2 regions of the Brevundimonas sp. GW821-FHT09G01 genome follow, and region 2 is predicted to be linked to the other one. Evidence: riboswitches for the same ligand, from Rfam matches in the RefSeq annotation. Region 2 holds a riboswitch; the other holds the start of a gene.
The links. A riboswitch is a leader RNA that binds a small molecule or an ion and turns the genes downstream of it on or off. The one in region 2 is predicted to bind S-adenosylmethionine.
Positions count from the first base shown of each region.

Region 1: another riboswitch for S-adenosylmethionine. It lies ahead of metX (homoserine O-succinyltransferase MetX); the one in region 2 lies ahead of AC07NB_RS13695 (TonB-dependent receptor plug domain-containing protein).

Region 1 covers NZ_JBWKOL010000004.1:24,110-31,597, forward strand. The annotation lists gene AC07NB_RS09345 (TonB-dependent receptor) at 1-687, shown strand, start outside; gene AC07NB_RS09350 (homoserine dehydrogenase) at 747-1,976, opposite strand; gene metB (cystathionine gamma-synthase) at 1,976-3,166, opposite strand; gene metX (homoserine O-succinyltransferase MetX) at 3,163-4,152, opposite strand; SAM riboswitch class I at 4,252-4,375, opposite strand; gene AC07NB_RS09365 (ammonium transporter) at 4,630-5,973, shown strand; gene AC07NB_RS09370 (TorF family putative porin) at 6,063-6,743, shown strand; gene AC07NB_RS09375 (NAD(P)-dependent oxidoreductase) at 6,914-7,488, shown strand, end outside.
Region 2 covers NZ_JBWKOL010000007.1:64,153-71,640, forward strand. The annotation lists gene AC07NB_RS13670 (sensor domain-containing diguanylate cyclase) at 1-253, shown strand, start outside; gene rpsF (30S ribosomal protein S6) at 433-825, shown strand; gene rpsR (30S ribosomal protein S18) at 838-1,113, shown strand; gene rplI (50S ribosomal protein L9) at 1,115-1,699, shown strand; gene AC07NB_RS13690 (hypothetical protein) at 1,838-3,271, opposite strand; SAM riboswitch class I at 3,297-3,407, shown strand; gene AC07NB_RS13695 (TonB-dependent receptor plug domain-containing protein) at 3,701-6,178, shown strand; gene AC07NB_RS13700 (hypothetical protein) at 6,272-6,646, shown strand; gene AC07NB_RS13705 (replicative DNA helicase) at 6,890-7,488, shown strand, end outside.

The sequences.
Region 1 (7,488 bases), on a different contig from region 2:
TATTTCGCCCGCGAAAGCCTGCTGTCCTTCGCCTATTTCTACAAGGACATCGACACCTACATCCAGATCGTGCGTCAGGACCTGGCCTATTCGGACCTGACCGCGCTGAACCCGTCGGCCTTCGCGCCGGGCTTCTGCACGGGCACCTGCTCGTCCTCGACCATCTTCCAGCTGACCGCCGCGGTGAACACCGAAGGCGGCCCGCTGAAGGGCTTCGAGATCAGCTACCAGCAGCCCTTCACCTTCCTGCCGGGTCCGCTGGAAAACCTCGGCGTGCAGCTGAACTACACCCACGTCGAATCCGAGATCGACTACTGCAACAACGCCCTGTGCACGACCTTCGTGACGGCCGACCTGATCAACCTGTCGCCGGAATCGTGGAACGCGACCGTGTATTATGAGGACGACACGTTCTCGGCGCGGGTCTCGGGCGCCTTCCGCGACAGCTACATCCAGAACGTGCCCGGCCGGAACGGCAACAATGTCGAAGGCAAGATGGAGACGTTCAACCTGGACGCCTCGGCCTCGTACAATCTGACCGACGAACTGGTCCTGACGCTGGAGGCCCTCAACCTGACGGACGAGGAGAACCATCAGTACGTCGGCGACGGCGCGGATCGCCAGAGCACCTCCGTCTACCACCACACCGGCCGACAGTTTTACTTCGGCGCCCGCTATCGCTTCTGATCACTCCTGAACCGAAGCGCACTCTCCGCCGCCGACCCACCCGGGTCGGCGGCGCTTTTTTATCCGGCGACCAGATCGGTCAGGTCGGCCCAGACGCTCTCGGTCGTCGGGATGCGGCCGGCGCCGCGGCCGCGGGCGGTGAAGACGCGGCCGTCGCCGGTGGTGACGCGCAGGGCGTTCCACTCGTCCGGCAGGTCGGCGAACAGGGCGTCGCCGTCGGCGGCGGCGAAGGCCACGTCGGCGCGGTCGGTGCGCACGTCCAGCCGCGCCAGCTGACGCACCCGGCCCGGCGGCAGGACCGCATCGGCGGCCAGGGTCGCGCGGGCGATCCGCTCGGGCGTCAGGCCGCCGTCCAGCGCCTCGTGCGCCAGGATGGCCAGTTTGGCGGCGGCGTCCAGGCCGCTCAGATCGGCGGTCGGATCCTCTTCCGCGAAGCCCGCCTCGCGCGCGCCGGCCAGGGCGTCGTCGAAGGCGACCCCGTCGGCCAGCCGGTTCAGGATGAAGTTGCAGGTGCCGTTCAGCACCGCCTCGATCCGCACTACCGGCGCATGGGCGCGGGCCCGGCGCACGGTCTCGATCAGAGGCGAGCCGCCGCCGACGCTGGCGGAGTAGAGCAGTTGCGCGTCATGGGCCTCGGCCAGGGCGGTCAGGGCCGGCAGGTCGCCGCCCACCGCCTGCTTGTTGGCGCTGACCACATCGACGCCGCGCGACAGGGCGGCGCGGATCAGGGCCAGTCCGGTGGACGCGTCCGAGATGGCCTCGACCAGCACGTCCGGTTCGCGGGCCAGCAGGGCGGCGGGATCGGCCAGCAGCAGGCCTTCGGGCGCGGCCGGGTCGCGCGGCTTCTTCGGATCGCGCACCAGCACCCCGACCACGGTGAAGCGGTCGTCGTCCAGCAGCCGCGCCAGCACGCCGCCGCCGACCACGCCGCAGCCGGCCAGCGCCACGCGCAGCGGACGCTCGGGCCTGGGCCGGGCATGGGCCGCGGCGGCCTCGGGCCCCGCGACGATGGAGACGGGGGCGTTCAGCAGCGCCTCGCCCGGACCGGGCCGGGCCGAGGTCACGCCGATGGCGTCCAGGGCGGCGGCCAGGCGGGCGGCGGCGTCCGCGGCGCCCGAGGCGACGGCCACGACCCGGCGTCCACGCCGCACTTCGCGATAGACCGCGCTGGCGGCCTCGGCCGCGTCGGCGACGTCGAGCTGGAGCAGGGCGACGGGTTCCTCGGCGCCATGCGGGACGGCGTCCGCCCCGGCGGCGGGGCGGGGAAGCGGCAGGGAGGCGGCGGTCATCAGGCGGCCTCGGCTTCCAGCGGAGAGGCGGCCAGGACGGCGTCCAGCGCGGCCGACAGGTCGGCCAGCAGGTCTTCCGGATGCTCCAGCCCGATCGACAGGCGCAGCAGGCCGTCGGTGATGCCCGCCGTCAGGCGCGCTTCCGGCGTCATGGCCGCGTGGGTCATCAGGGTCGGGTGGGCGATCAGGCTTTCGACCCCGCCCAGCGACTCCGCCAGGGTGAAGACCTCCAGCTGGTCGACGAAGGTCCGCACCGCGTCCAGGTCGGCCAGCTCGAAGCTCAGCATGGCGCCGAAGCCCTTCTGCTGGCGCGAGGCGATCTCGTGGCCGGGATGGCTCTTCAGGCCCGGATAGTTGACGGTCTTCACCGCCGGATGGGCTTCCAGCCATTCGGCGACGCGGCCCGCTGTGGCCTGCTGACGCTCGACCCGGGCGAACAGGGTGCGCACGCCGCGCAGGGTCAGATAGGCGTCGAAGGGCGAGCCGGTGACGCCCAGGCAGTTGGCCCACCAGGTCAGCTGCTCCAAGTCGGCCTGATCCTTGGCCACCACGCAGCCCCCGACCACGTCGGAGTGGCCGTTGATGTATTTGGTGGTCGAGTGGATCACCAGGTCGGCGCCCAGGGCGATGGGGTTCTGCAGGGCCGGCGACAGGAAGGTGTTGTCCACCGCCGCCTTGCAGCCGACGGCGTGCGCCCGGGCGCAGATGTCGGCCACATCGACGACGCGCATCAGCGGGTTCGACGGCGTCTCGATCAGGATCAGCTTGGGGTTCAGGGCGAAGGCGGCGTCCAGCGCCTCGCGGTCGTTCTGGTCGACGAACTGGACGTCGAAATGGTTGCGGCGCGCCCGGGCGCACAGCAGGCGGTGGGTGCCGCCATAGAGGTCGTGCGGGGCCAGCAGCAGGTCGCCGGGCTCCAGCGAGAACAGGGCCAGGTCCACCGCGGCCATGCCCGTCGCGGTCACCACCGCGCCTGCGCCGCCTTCCAGTTTCGCCAGGGTCTCGCCCAGCACGTCCCGGGTCGGATTGCCCGAGCGCGTGTAGTCGTACTTCCGTTTCCCATCGAGCCCGTCGAAGCTGTAGTTCGAGGACAGGTACAACGGCGGCATCACCGCCCCGTGCGCCGGATCGTTGTTCACGCCGTGCCGGGCGGCGGTCGTACAGGGGTGGGCTTCACTGGAACAGGTCATGCGGCGATCTCGCGGGGCTGGCGGGCGTACAGGGGAGAGAGGGCGTCGTGGAGCGTGCGGCCGACCAGCTCGCGCTCCTTCAGGAAGGCGTCGTGACCGAAGATGGAGCCGGCCTCGCCGAAGCGGCGCAGGGCGGGGGCGCGGCCGGCCAGGTCGCGCAGGTCCTCGATCGGCACAAGGCGGTCGCTGGTGAAGCCGAGCAGGGTCAGGGGGCAGGTCACCGCCTCGGGCGCGACCGCGTGGCGGTCCAGCGAGTCCGACAGCGAGATCCAGCGGTCGGCGCTGGTGGCCTCGGCGTAGTCGGCGCCGCGGGCGATCAGATAGTCGCAGACGGGGTAGGGGCCGCCGGCCTGCGCCGGGGCCGTTCCGGCGAAGCGCCAGTCGAACTCGTCGGCGGTGCGATAGGTGGTCATGGCCAGCTCGCGGGCCAGTGAAACGCCCTCCGCCTCGCGGCCGCAGTCGCGGGCGAAGGCCAGCACGCGGCGTTGCACTCCGCGCCAGGCGGTGGCGGCGGGATGGGCGCGGTGGGCGGCGGAGATGACCACCAGCTCGCCGATCCGCTCGGGGAAGTCCGCCGCGAAGGCCAGTCCGATGCAGCCGCCGTAAGAGGCGCCGACGAAGGCGTCGATGCGCGGCTCCTCCAGCGCGTCCAGCAGCAGGACCAGCAGGCGGGCCTGATCGGCGGTGGTGATGGTGACGCCCGGATCCGTCTTGCCGGGCAGCAGGTCGAAGGCCAGCACGCGGGCGCGGTCCAGGTCGATGGGGCCGCCGTGACGGACGGCCCACGACCACCAGTTGGCGGCGAAGCGGCCGCTGGAGATGCCGCCGGCGACCACCACCAGAGGACCCTCCGTGGGGCCGTGCAGGCGTCCCGTCAGGGTGTCCGCCGCCAGACGCTCGCCCGAGGCCAGCCGGAAGTCGGCCGGAATCACGGCCGTCACGTCACGGCCGGGAGCCTCGTCGATGATCCATTCGGTGGACGCCACTGTCCGCTCCGGTTCCGCTCAGCGAAACCGATGGGGCGAACCAACACCTGTGATGAAAGACCCGTGAAGTCCGTCGGACCCGCAAGGGTCCTGTCGCTTCACTCATCTCTCGCGGCTTCCGAAGAGGCCTCGCAGGAGTTGGCACCTTTCCAAGGATCGGGTGGATCCTGGGTAGGTTGCCCCGGCGTCAAAGGGCCTATCCCTCAGCCGGTCTTGATGAGTGTCCTTACGGTGAAGAACGCGGCCGCTGTCGTCAATCCCCCAAAATTGCTGCGACTGCGAATTACCAAGCGTGGCCGCAGCGTGGGTAATTTCGTCCCTTATCACCATCATTGAAGCATCAGTAATGCCTATGTCGGATTCAGGTGCGCTACAGACGCAACAAATTTCCCTGAATCTTCCTCCGCCCACTTGCGTATCTCGCAAGTGCGGTAAACAGTTCGCAAATGCGTAACGGCGTCCTTTTGGGGGATTGAGATGACTCGACTTCGCAACGGCCTGGCTCTTGGGCTCGGCCTTTTGACCATGGTGATCGCGACGGGGGCCCAGGCGGCGCCCGCGCTACTGGGGCACCAGGTTCCACTGGAACTGGACGGCGCCGGCACGGCCTGGCTGTCCACCTCGACGGCCCTCGTTCTGCTCATGACCCTGCCGGGTCTGGCGCTCTTCTACGGCGGCATGGTGCGCCGCAAGAACGTGATCGCGACCATCACCCAGTCCGTCGGCGTCTTCGCCGTCGCGACCCTGGTGTGGTTCATCGCCGGCTATTCCATCGCCTTCGGCAAGGCGGGCGGCCTGGGCGGCTATCCGGCCGACACAGTCAACCAGTTCGTCGGCGGCTTCGAGGCCGTCTTCCTGAACGGCGTGGGCATGGAGACGGCGCACAGCCTGCTGCCGGGCATTCCCGAGTTCGTCTTCCTGTCCTTCCAGCTGACCTTCGCCATCATCACCCCGGCCCTGGTCACCGGCGCCTTCGCCGAACGGCTGAAGTACACCGGTCTGTTGCTGTTCACGGCGCTCTGGTCGCTGTTGGTCTATGCGCCCATCGCACACTGGGTGTGGGGCGGCGGCTTCCTCGGCTCGGCCGGGGTGCTGGACTTCGCCGGCGGCGCGGTGGTGCACGTCAACTCCGGCGTGGCCGGTCTGGTCTGCGCCCTCTTCCTCGGCGCCCGCAAGGGCTACGGCAAGGAGCCGATCGTGGCGCACAATCCGGTGCTGACCATGATCGGTGCCTCCCTGCTGCTGGTCGGCTGGATCGGCTTCAACGCCGGTTCGGCGGGCGGCGCCAACGCCCTGGCGGGCGTGGCCCTGATCAACACCATCCTAGCCGCCGCGGCCGCCTCCATCACCTGGAAGATCGTCGAGGTCATCGAGAAGAAGAAGGCGTCGCTGATCGGCGTGCTGTCCGGCATCGTCGCCGGCTTGGTCGCCATCACCCCGGCCGCCGGCTTTGTGGATCCCAAGGGCGCCGTCCTGATCGGCCTGATCGCCGGTCCGGTCTGCTACGCCTCCTCGGTCTGGATCAAGAAGCTGCTCCGCTACGACGACAGCCTGGACGCCTTCGGCATCCATGGCGCGGGCGGTCTGGCCGGGGCCCTGCTGACCGGCGTGTTCGCCTCCACCGCGATCAACAGCCTGTCCGACGGAGCCAATGTCATGACCCAGCTGATCGGCCTGGGCTGGACCATCGCCTACAGCGCGGTGGGCACCCTGGTCGTCCTGATCATCTGCAAGTTCACCACCGGCCTGCGCGTCAGCCCGGCGGCGGAAGAAGAAGGGCTGGACACCCACCTCCACGGCGAGGCGCTGGAGTCCGTCTGATCCCGTGTGCCCCGGCGCGGGCTCTCTCCCCGCGCCGGGCCGCCAGTAAGCGTTCGCGTGCCGACATCGAGAACATTGGGGATACGACTATGAAACTCGCCTTCGCTAGCGCGGCCGTCGCGGCCGCCCTGTTCGCCACCGCCGGCGCCGCCCAGGCCCAGACGCCCGAGGTGGCCTGGAACGTGGCGGTGACCTCCGACTATGTCTTCCGCGGCTTCAGCCAGTCCGACGAGCATCCGGCGCTGCAGGGCGGCGTCGACGTGACCTTCGCCTCCGGCTTCTACGCCGGGGCTTGGGCCTCCAACATCGACTTCGGCGACGACACCGACGCCGAGGTCGACGTCTACGCCGGCTATCGCACCGAGGCGGCCGGGTTCGCCGTCGACGTCGGAGTGATCGGCTATCTCTACGCCGGCGCCGGCCGCGACAACGCCTACGACTATCTGGAGGTCAAGGCCGCCGCCTCGCGGGCTGTCGGTCCGGTGACCCTGGGCGCCGCCGTCTACTTCTCGCCGGACTTCTTCGGCGCGGACGAGGAGGCCACCTATGTCGAGGCCAACGCCAGCTTCACCCCGGCGCCCAAATGGACCGTCAGCGGCGCGGTCGGCTACCAGGCGCTGGACGTGAGCGACGACTACACGACGTGGAACGCCGGGGTGGCCTACGCCATCACGGACAAGATCATCCTCGACGGCCGCTACCACGGCGCAGACGTCGACACGCCGCTGGCGGACGATCGCGCCGTCGCGACGATCAAATTCCTCTTCTAGACCTCCGGACGCCCCTCCTGTCCGACCGCGACCGGCAAGGTCTTGCCTTCCTGGCAGGCCTTGCCGGTTTGTCTTTTCCTGAAGCTCATCCTTTCGCGCACATTCCGGATGGAAATTGCGCGCCCTTTCCAAAGACCCTACAACTTGTGCAGTTGCGAAGAGGGCTTGCCTTGGCGTCCGTGAACCAGACTTTCGTTGTCGTCCCCAGGACAGGACCGGCCAAGACGCCGGCCGCTGACCGCGTGCAGGATCACGCCGAAATCTACGCCAATTTCGCCCCCGAGGCCGGCAAGGGCCAGGCCGGACGCTGCGCCCAGTGCGGCGTGCCCTTCTGCCAGTCCGGCTGTCCGCTGCAGAACAACATTCCCGACTGGCTGAGGCTGGCCGCCGAGGGCCGCGCGGAGGAAGCCTGGCGTCTGTCCGAGGCCACCTCGACCCTGCCCGAGATCTGCGGCCGCATCTGTCCGCAGGACCGGCTGTGCGAAGGCTCCTGCACGCTGGAACAGTCGGGCTGGGAGACGGTCACCATCGGCTCGGTCGAGCGTTGGCTGGGCGACATGGCGTTCGAGAACGGCTGGGTCGATCCGATCCGCCCGCGCGCGGAGAAGGGCCAGTCGGTCGGCATCGTCGGCGCGGGCCCCGCGGGCATGGCGGCGGCGGACCGGCTGCGCTCGGCGGGCTATGCGGTCACCGTCTATGACCGGCACGACCGCGCGGGCGGCCTGCTGACCTACGGCATCCCCGG
Region 2 (7,488 bases):
GGCCCGCGTCGCCCGCACCCTGCGCGAGGCCATCGAGGCGCTGGGCGTGCCGCATGCGGACAGCGCGTTCGGCGTCCTGACCGCCAGCGTCGGGGCGGCCACGGCCGAGGCGGCGGTGGGGCGGACCATCTCCATGCCCGAGGGCCTGCTGATCGGCGCCGACGGCGCGCTGTACAGGGCCAAGGCCAACGGGCGGAACCGGGTCGAGACGGTGGTCCTGCTGGCCCCCAAGGGCGATCGCCGGGCCGCGTGAGCCGCACCGCCTTGCCGCACCGCCGCTTTTCCCCTATACGCCCCGCCTTTCCAGGACCTCGGTCCCGGTGCGGAATTCCAAAGGGTTCGGGAAGTCATCCCGGCCGCCGCCTCGGGAACCATCGTGGAACGGACTTACCCGGTCCGCTCGCGCCGATGTCCACAAGGGAGACTAACCGCATGGCTCTTTACGAGCACACGGTCATGACGCGCCAGGATATCTCGGCGCAGCAGGCCGAAGCGCTGAACGACACCATCAAGGCTCTGATCGAGGAAAACGGCGGTTCCGTCGCCAAGATCGAGTACTGGGGTCTGCGCAACCTGACCTACCGCGTGAAGAAGAACCGCAAGGCTCACTACTCGCTGCTCGCCGTCGACGCCCCTCCGGCCGCCATGGCCGAAGTCGAGCGTCAGCTGTCGATCAACGAAGACGTGCTGCGCTGGCTGACCGTCCGCGTCGAGGAACTCGACCTGGAACTGTCGCCGCTGCTGGCCCGTCGTGAACGTGAGCGTGAACGCGAACGTGAGCGTGGTCCCCGCGACGACGCCCCCGCCGCCGAAGCGACCTTCTAAGGAGTTCGGAACATGACCGACACCACCGCCCCCTCCCCGGGCGCGCCGGCCGGCTCCGGCCCGGCCCGTCGCCCGTTCTTCCGCCGCCGCAAGGTGTGCCCGTTCTCCGGCCCGAACGCGCCGAAGATCGACTACAAGGACGTCAAGCTGCTGCAACGCTACATCAGCGAACGCGGCAAGATCGTCCCGTCGCGCATTACGGCCGTTTCCCAGAAGAAGCAACGCGAGCTGGCCAAGGCCATCAAGCGCGCGCGCTACCTGGCCCTCCTGCCCTACGTGGTGAAGTAAGATGAAGGTCGTTCTGCTGGAACGCGTCGATAACCTCGGCGCCATCGGCGACGTCGTCACTGTCAAGGACGGCTTCGCCCGCAACTTCCTTCTGCCGCGCGACAAGGCCCGCCGGGCCACCGCCGCGAACCTGAAGGCGTTCGAACTCGACCGCGCCGCCATCGAGGCCCGCAACGAGAAGAACAAGACCGACGCACAGAAGGTCGCCGACAAGATCGACGGCCAGACCTACGTCATGATCCGTCAGGCCGGCGAAACCGGTCAGTTGTACGGATCGGTCGCCGGTCGCGACGTCGTCGAAGCCGTTCAGGCTGAAGGCGGCAAGATCGAGCGCTCGCAAGTCGTGCTGAACGTTCCGATCAAGACGCTGGGCGTCCACGAAGTGCTGGTTCGCCTGCACGCCGAGGTCCAGGCCACCGTCAAGATCAACATCGCCCGTTCGGCCGACGAAGCCGAGCGTCAAGCCAAGGGCGAGGACGTGATCAAGTCGGCCTACGACGAAGACCGTGAAGCCGCAGCCGAACAGGCCGCGGACATGGTCGCCGGCGGCGCCGGCCAACAGGACGGTCTCGGCTCCGAAGCCTGAGTTCAGTCCTGATACTGAAAAGACACGGCGGCGCAGGAGCGATCCTGCGCCGCCGAACTTTTTTCGGGCGGGAGACGACGCGGGCGCAGTTGCAGGCCAGGGCGCGCTTCCCCCGTTCCGGACGATCCCTCTGCGGGGTCAGCGCGACCGGGGCTCTTCCCGCATCATCGCCGTGTAGAGCTTCAATGCGGCCCTGTCGCCGCGCTTCGCCCCCTGGAAGAGGATCTTGTAGGCCGCCGTCATGGCCGCGGTCAGGCCGCCCGTCGCGATGGCGGTCAAGGGCGCCGGATCCACCAGGGCTGACGAGGCGCCGCTCAGAACGAACGCCAGCGAGGGGTCTGTGAGGTTGGACAGGAAGGAAGACTTCCGGACCCTTTCCCGAAGCCCCGCGGCGCTCGCGCGCAACTCCTCCCGCACGATCGTCTGGGCCGCCGCGTCCGAGAGAACCTGGTCGCGACCCGCCAGCCGGACCGCACGAAGCGCGCGCGAAAGATCATCGCGCCAGATCGCGAAGGCCTCTTCTTCAGCGTGTATGCGCGCCAGGTCCTGATCGTCGATGCGCGAGACATCCATCAGGTAGTCGTTGAACAGGGTTCCAACCCACTGATGGGTCACGTCGAGCGTCTTCGCGCTTTGCCGGAACTTCAGAGCCAGATAGTCGACCATGGCGGGGTGGGTGCAGACCAGCTCCGTCCCGGCTTCCCCGGCGATGCAGAGGTCGATGTTCACGTTGTTGATCGGGAAATAGTACCGGAAGTCCTCGACGGCGTTCTCGTTCATATCGAGAAGCCCGATACCGAGGGGTCTCTTGGCGAATGGATCATACCTTTGGACGGTGTCTATGAGGTCCTGATCGTACCAATCTTTCCCTGTCTGAGTGTCTTCGAATCCATCCTGATGCGGATAGTAGGCGAAGGCGAAGGCATCGCCGTCAAACGCGTAACCGGCGGATAATTCCAGAGCCTTCGAATAGGGAATTACATTGATCAGATCAGCGTCGAACAAGGGTTGCATGCCCAAAAGCTGGCGCAGCTCCCAGTCCAGGCCGGAATAGTTGTGCTCATCTTCCCGATGTTGGTTCGGATCGTAGGTCCGGATCGTGACGTCCACTGTCTTGTGGTACAGCAGCAGCCTTCTGATGAAGGTCGGATCCAGCTTGTCGTAGTCCGCGTAGGACTGATATTCGCCGGAGAAGGTGCGCGACGCTTCGAGAAAGCCGGCGCCCGGTTCGCCGCCACGGGGCGCCCAGGCGCGATCGACCTCCAGCAGTTCATAACCCAGCTCGCGACGCTGCTCTTTCGGCAAGGCCTCGAGCGCCGCGATCATCGCCTCGGGACGATCCTCGCGAAGGAAGTTCCGGTAGGCGATGAGGCGATCCATGGCGATGAGCCCCGGGCGGGTGAGAGCGCCGAGGGTCGCCAAGTCTCCGGACAAACGCAACTCTCGGTGGTCGCGGCCGGCGTCAGAAAAACCCGGAAACAGAGGAAGCGCGGCCTCGAGTGCCAAAAAGACACGGCGGCGTAGGGGAAACTCTGTGTCGCCGAACTTTTTTCCGGCCGCCGCTTGACGCATTTATGACGCATCGCAATATCGCAACTGCTCATCGAGACCGGCTGAGGGATAGGCCCTTTGACGTCGGGGCAACCTGCGGACCTCCGTAAGGTGCCAACTCCTTCGGGACCCCTCCCCGGGTCACGGCAGATGAGAGCCCGGCCACAGCCGGACTCCCTCCATCTGTCACCGCAGGCGTTCCCGACAGAGCAGGAGACGATCATGCGCGCCTTCCAGGCTCACCTCCCGACCGTCCACGCCCCCGGCCTCGTTGCGCCGCGCGACCTCATGCGCTGCGCGGGTCCGATGCGATGTCGCCGTTCGCTGTAATCGGCTGACCACCCGGTTTCACACCGGATCTGAACACCCAGAACGCAAGCCCGGCCCCCCGGCGATCGCTGCGCGCGACGCCGACCGGAGACCTGCGCCTCATCGAGAAGAGAGCCTCCCATGACCCCCTCCCCCCGTTTCCGCCTGACCCTGTTCGCCGCCGCCTCGGCCACCGCCCTGCTGGCGGGCGCCGCCCAAGCCCAGACTGCTTCCCAGACCGCTCCCCAGAGTTCACCGCCGCAGACCGAAGCCACCCAGATCGACGATGTCGTCGTCACCGGCACCCGGGTGGTCGGCCGCTCGCGCCTGGACACCGTCGCGCCGGTGGACGTCGTCACCGCCGAGACCCTGCAGCAGCGCGGCTCGACCGAGCTGGCGACCCAGCTGTCGGCCAGCGTCCCGGCGCTGAACTTCCCCCGCCCGTCCGCCACGGACGGCACCGACTCCATCCGGCCCGCCACCCTGCGGGGCCAGGGGCCGGACCAGACCCTGGTGCTGGTCAACGGCGTCCGGCGGCACGCCACCGCCCTGGTCAACACCAACGGCTCGGTGGGCCGGGGTTCGGCCGCCGTCGACCTGAACGCCATCCCCAGTTCCGCCATCGAGCGGATCGAGGTGCTGCGCGACGGCGCCGCGGCCCAGTATGGATCCGACGCCATCGCCGGGGTCCTGAACCTGCGTCTGCGGGAAGCCTCCAGCGGCGGCGGCGCGACCGTCACCTACGGAAGCTATCTGACCGACTACAGCGGCTACTACGGCCGGAACGACGACATCTCGGACGGCGAGAGCCTGACCGTTTCGGGCTGGCAAGGGTTCGGGCTGGGCTCGGACGGCTTCATCACCGCCTCGATCGAGTATCGCGACCGCGAACGCACCAACCGCAGCGACATCGACCCGCGCTACGCCCCGGCCCGCGTTCGCGGCGGCCAGGGCGATCCGGAGTCCGAGGACCTGGCCATCTATCTGAACGCCGGCAAGCCGCTGGCGGCGGGCTGGGAGGCCTACGGCTGGGCGGGCTACCAGACGCGCGACGCCTCGGCCGCCGCCTTCTACCGCACGCCCGACGACAACGCCCAGAACCCCGCCTATCCGGGGCCGGGCCGGATCTATCCGGACGGCTACCTGCCCTACATCCTGACCGACAGCACCGACTGGACCGCCGCCGCCGGCGTGCGCGGCCAGGCCGGCGGCTTCGACGTGGACATCAACGTGGGCTACGGCCGCAACGAGATCGAGTTCGGGGTCGAGAACACCCTGAACCCGTCGCTGGGGCCGACCTCGCCCACGAGCTTCGACGCGGGCTCCCTGACCTATGACCAGCTGGTGCTCGGCATCGACGCCGCGCGCCAGTACGAGGTGGGGCTATACGGCCCGCTGAACGTCGCCTTCGGCCTGGAGGCGCGTCAGGAAAGCTATCAGATCGGCGCGGGCGAGCCGGGCTCCTACCAGCGTGGGACCTTCCTCAACGTCGGCGGCACGGACCTGAGCTGGGGCTCGCGCGGCTTCACCGGCTTCACCCCCGCCAATGAGGTGGACGAGGACCGGCACAACGTCGGCGTCTACATCGACCTGGAAGGCGAGGTGTTCGAGAACTTCACCGTCTCGGCGGCCGCCCGTTACGAGGACTATTCCGACTTCGGCGACAACGTCTCGGGCAAGCTGGCGGCGCGCTACGACTTCACGCCCAGCTTCGCCGTCCGCGGCGCGGTCTCGACCGGCTTCCGGGCGCCCAGCCTGCAGCAGCAGTACTTCACCCAGACGGCCATCCTCTACATCTCCAACGTCCCGTACGAGACCGGCACCTTCCCATCGGTGAGCCCGGTGGGACTGGCGCTGGGCGGCACGCCGCTGGAGGCCGAGACCTCGACCAACTATTCGCTGGGCGTCGTCTACCGGAAGGGCGCGTTCGAACTGACGGCCGACGCCTACCGCATCGACGTGGATGACCGCATCGTCCTGTCGGAGACCCTGACCGGCAGCGCCACGGCGGCGGTCGGCACCAACGCCCGGGCCATCTTCGACCTGCTGCAGCCCTACGGCGCCTCCGCCGCCCGCTTCTTCATCAACGGGGTGAACACCGAGACGACCGGCCTGGACGTGGTCGCGCGCTACCGGATCGACGAGGGCTTCGGCCGGCTGGACTTCACGCTGGCGGCCAACGTCAACGACTTCAAGGTGACCAAGACCCCGACCACGGCCTCGGGCATCCTGCCCACGCCCGTCTCCCTGTTCGCGCGCCAGGCCACCCTGCGGTTCGAGGAAGGCACGCCGCCGTGGAAGGTCGTGGCCCAGACCGACTGGAGCAAGGACAAGTTCGGCGGGACGATCCGCGTCACCGGCTTCGGCGACGTGCTGGCCCCCGGCGCGACGGCGGCGACCGACCTGCAGCTGGGCGAATCCCTCGTCGTCGATCTGGAGGCCCGTTACAGCCTGACCGACCGGGTCACCCTGGCCGTCGGCGCCGACAACGCCTTCGATGAGTACGCCGAACAAATCCTGCCGGCGAACAACACCTCGGGGGCCTTCCCCTTCTCCAACTTCTCGCCGTTCGGCTTCAACGGGCGCTTCGTCTACGCCCGCGTCGCCCTGAACTGGTGACGGCGGCGGCGCGGACGGTTCGCCGTCCGCGCCATCGACCGTTGTTTGGCCGCAAATTCCACGGCAAGCTAGACCGTTCGGAGGGAGCGGTTCATGCGGGCATTCGTCGTCGCGGCCTTGGCCGCCTGTCTGGTCGTCGGTTCGGCCTCGGCCCAGGCCGCCATGACGCTGGACTCCTTCGTCACCCGCGCCAATCGCATCCCGCTGAATGCAACGGCCGCGCTGCACCCCGACGCCTACCGGCTGAGGAGCGAGGGCGAGCGGGCGCTTCGCGCGGTGTTGAACGAGATCGTGTCCGCCCGGGCCGACAGCCGCACGCCGCCCGCCTGTCCGCCCTCGCGGATCAACGTCGACGTCAGTGAGGTGCTCGCCTATCTGAACGGCATCCCCCAGGCTCGCCGTCAGCGCATGAGCGTCACGGACGGCGTCCGGTCCTGGATGGGGTCGCGCTATCCCTGCCCGGGCTAGAGCGAAATCGGTTGAGTTGGACGCCGTCCAACTCGGCTCAGATTTCGCTCCAGCATAATTCTGGAGCCGGATTCACGGCGTCGGTGAAATCGCGAAGCGATTCCACCTCAACCGATCAGGCTCCAAGCCGTTAACTGATCCGGTTACGGAATTCCGGACTGCCCACAGCGCCCCGGAATTTGTCCCCCGCCAAGGGTACGTCCAAGCATGACGCATCGCCCTGGTAAGGGCATGAGCATGACGATGAACGCCTTCGCTCCCGCCGCCTTTCCGTCCATGGATCACGGCTCCATCACCGCCCTGCCGCACAACCTTGAGGCGGAGCAGGCGCTGCTCGGCTCCCTGATGTTCGACAACGGGGTGTTCGAGCGGCTGAGCGACCGGCTGCGCGGCAGCCATTTCTACGAGCCCTTCCACCAGCGGCTCTACGAGGCGATCGAGGACCACATCCGTCAGGGCATGCTGGCCGAGCCCACCATCCTGATGGAGCGGTTCAAGCAGGACCCGGCCTTCCAGGAGTTCGGCGGCCTGCGCTACCTGGCCGATCTGGTCGACCGCGCCCCGCCCGGCGCCAACGCCCCCGACTACGCCCGCGTGGTCTACGACCTGGCCCTGCGCCGCGACCTGATCCGCATCGGCGGCGAGATCATCAAGGAGGCGCCCAACCCCGAGACGCCCGCCGACGAGCAGATCGAACAGGCCGAACAGACCCTCTATTCGCTGGCCGAGACGGGCAAGCCGTCCTCCGGCTTCGTCAGCTTCTCCCACGCCCTGTCCGGCGCCGTGCAGATGGCCGCCGAGGCCTATCAGCGCGACGGCAAGCTGGCCGGTCTGGCGACCCA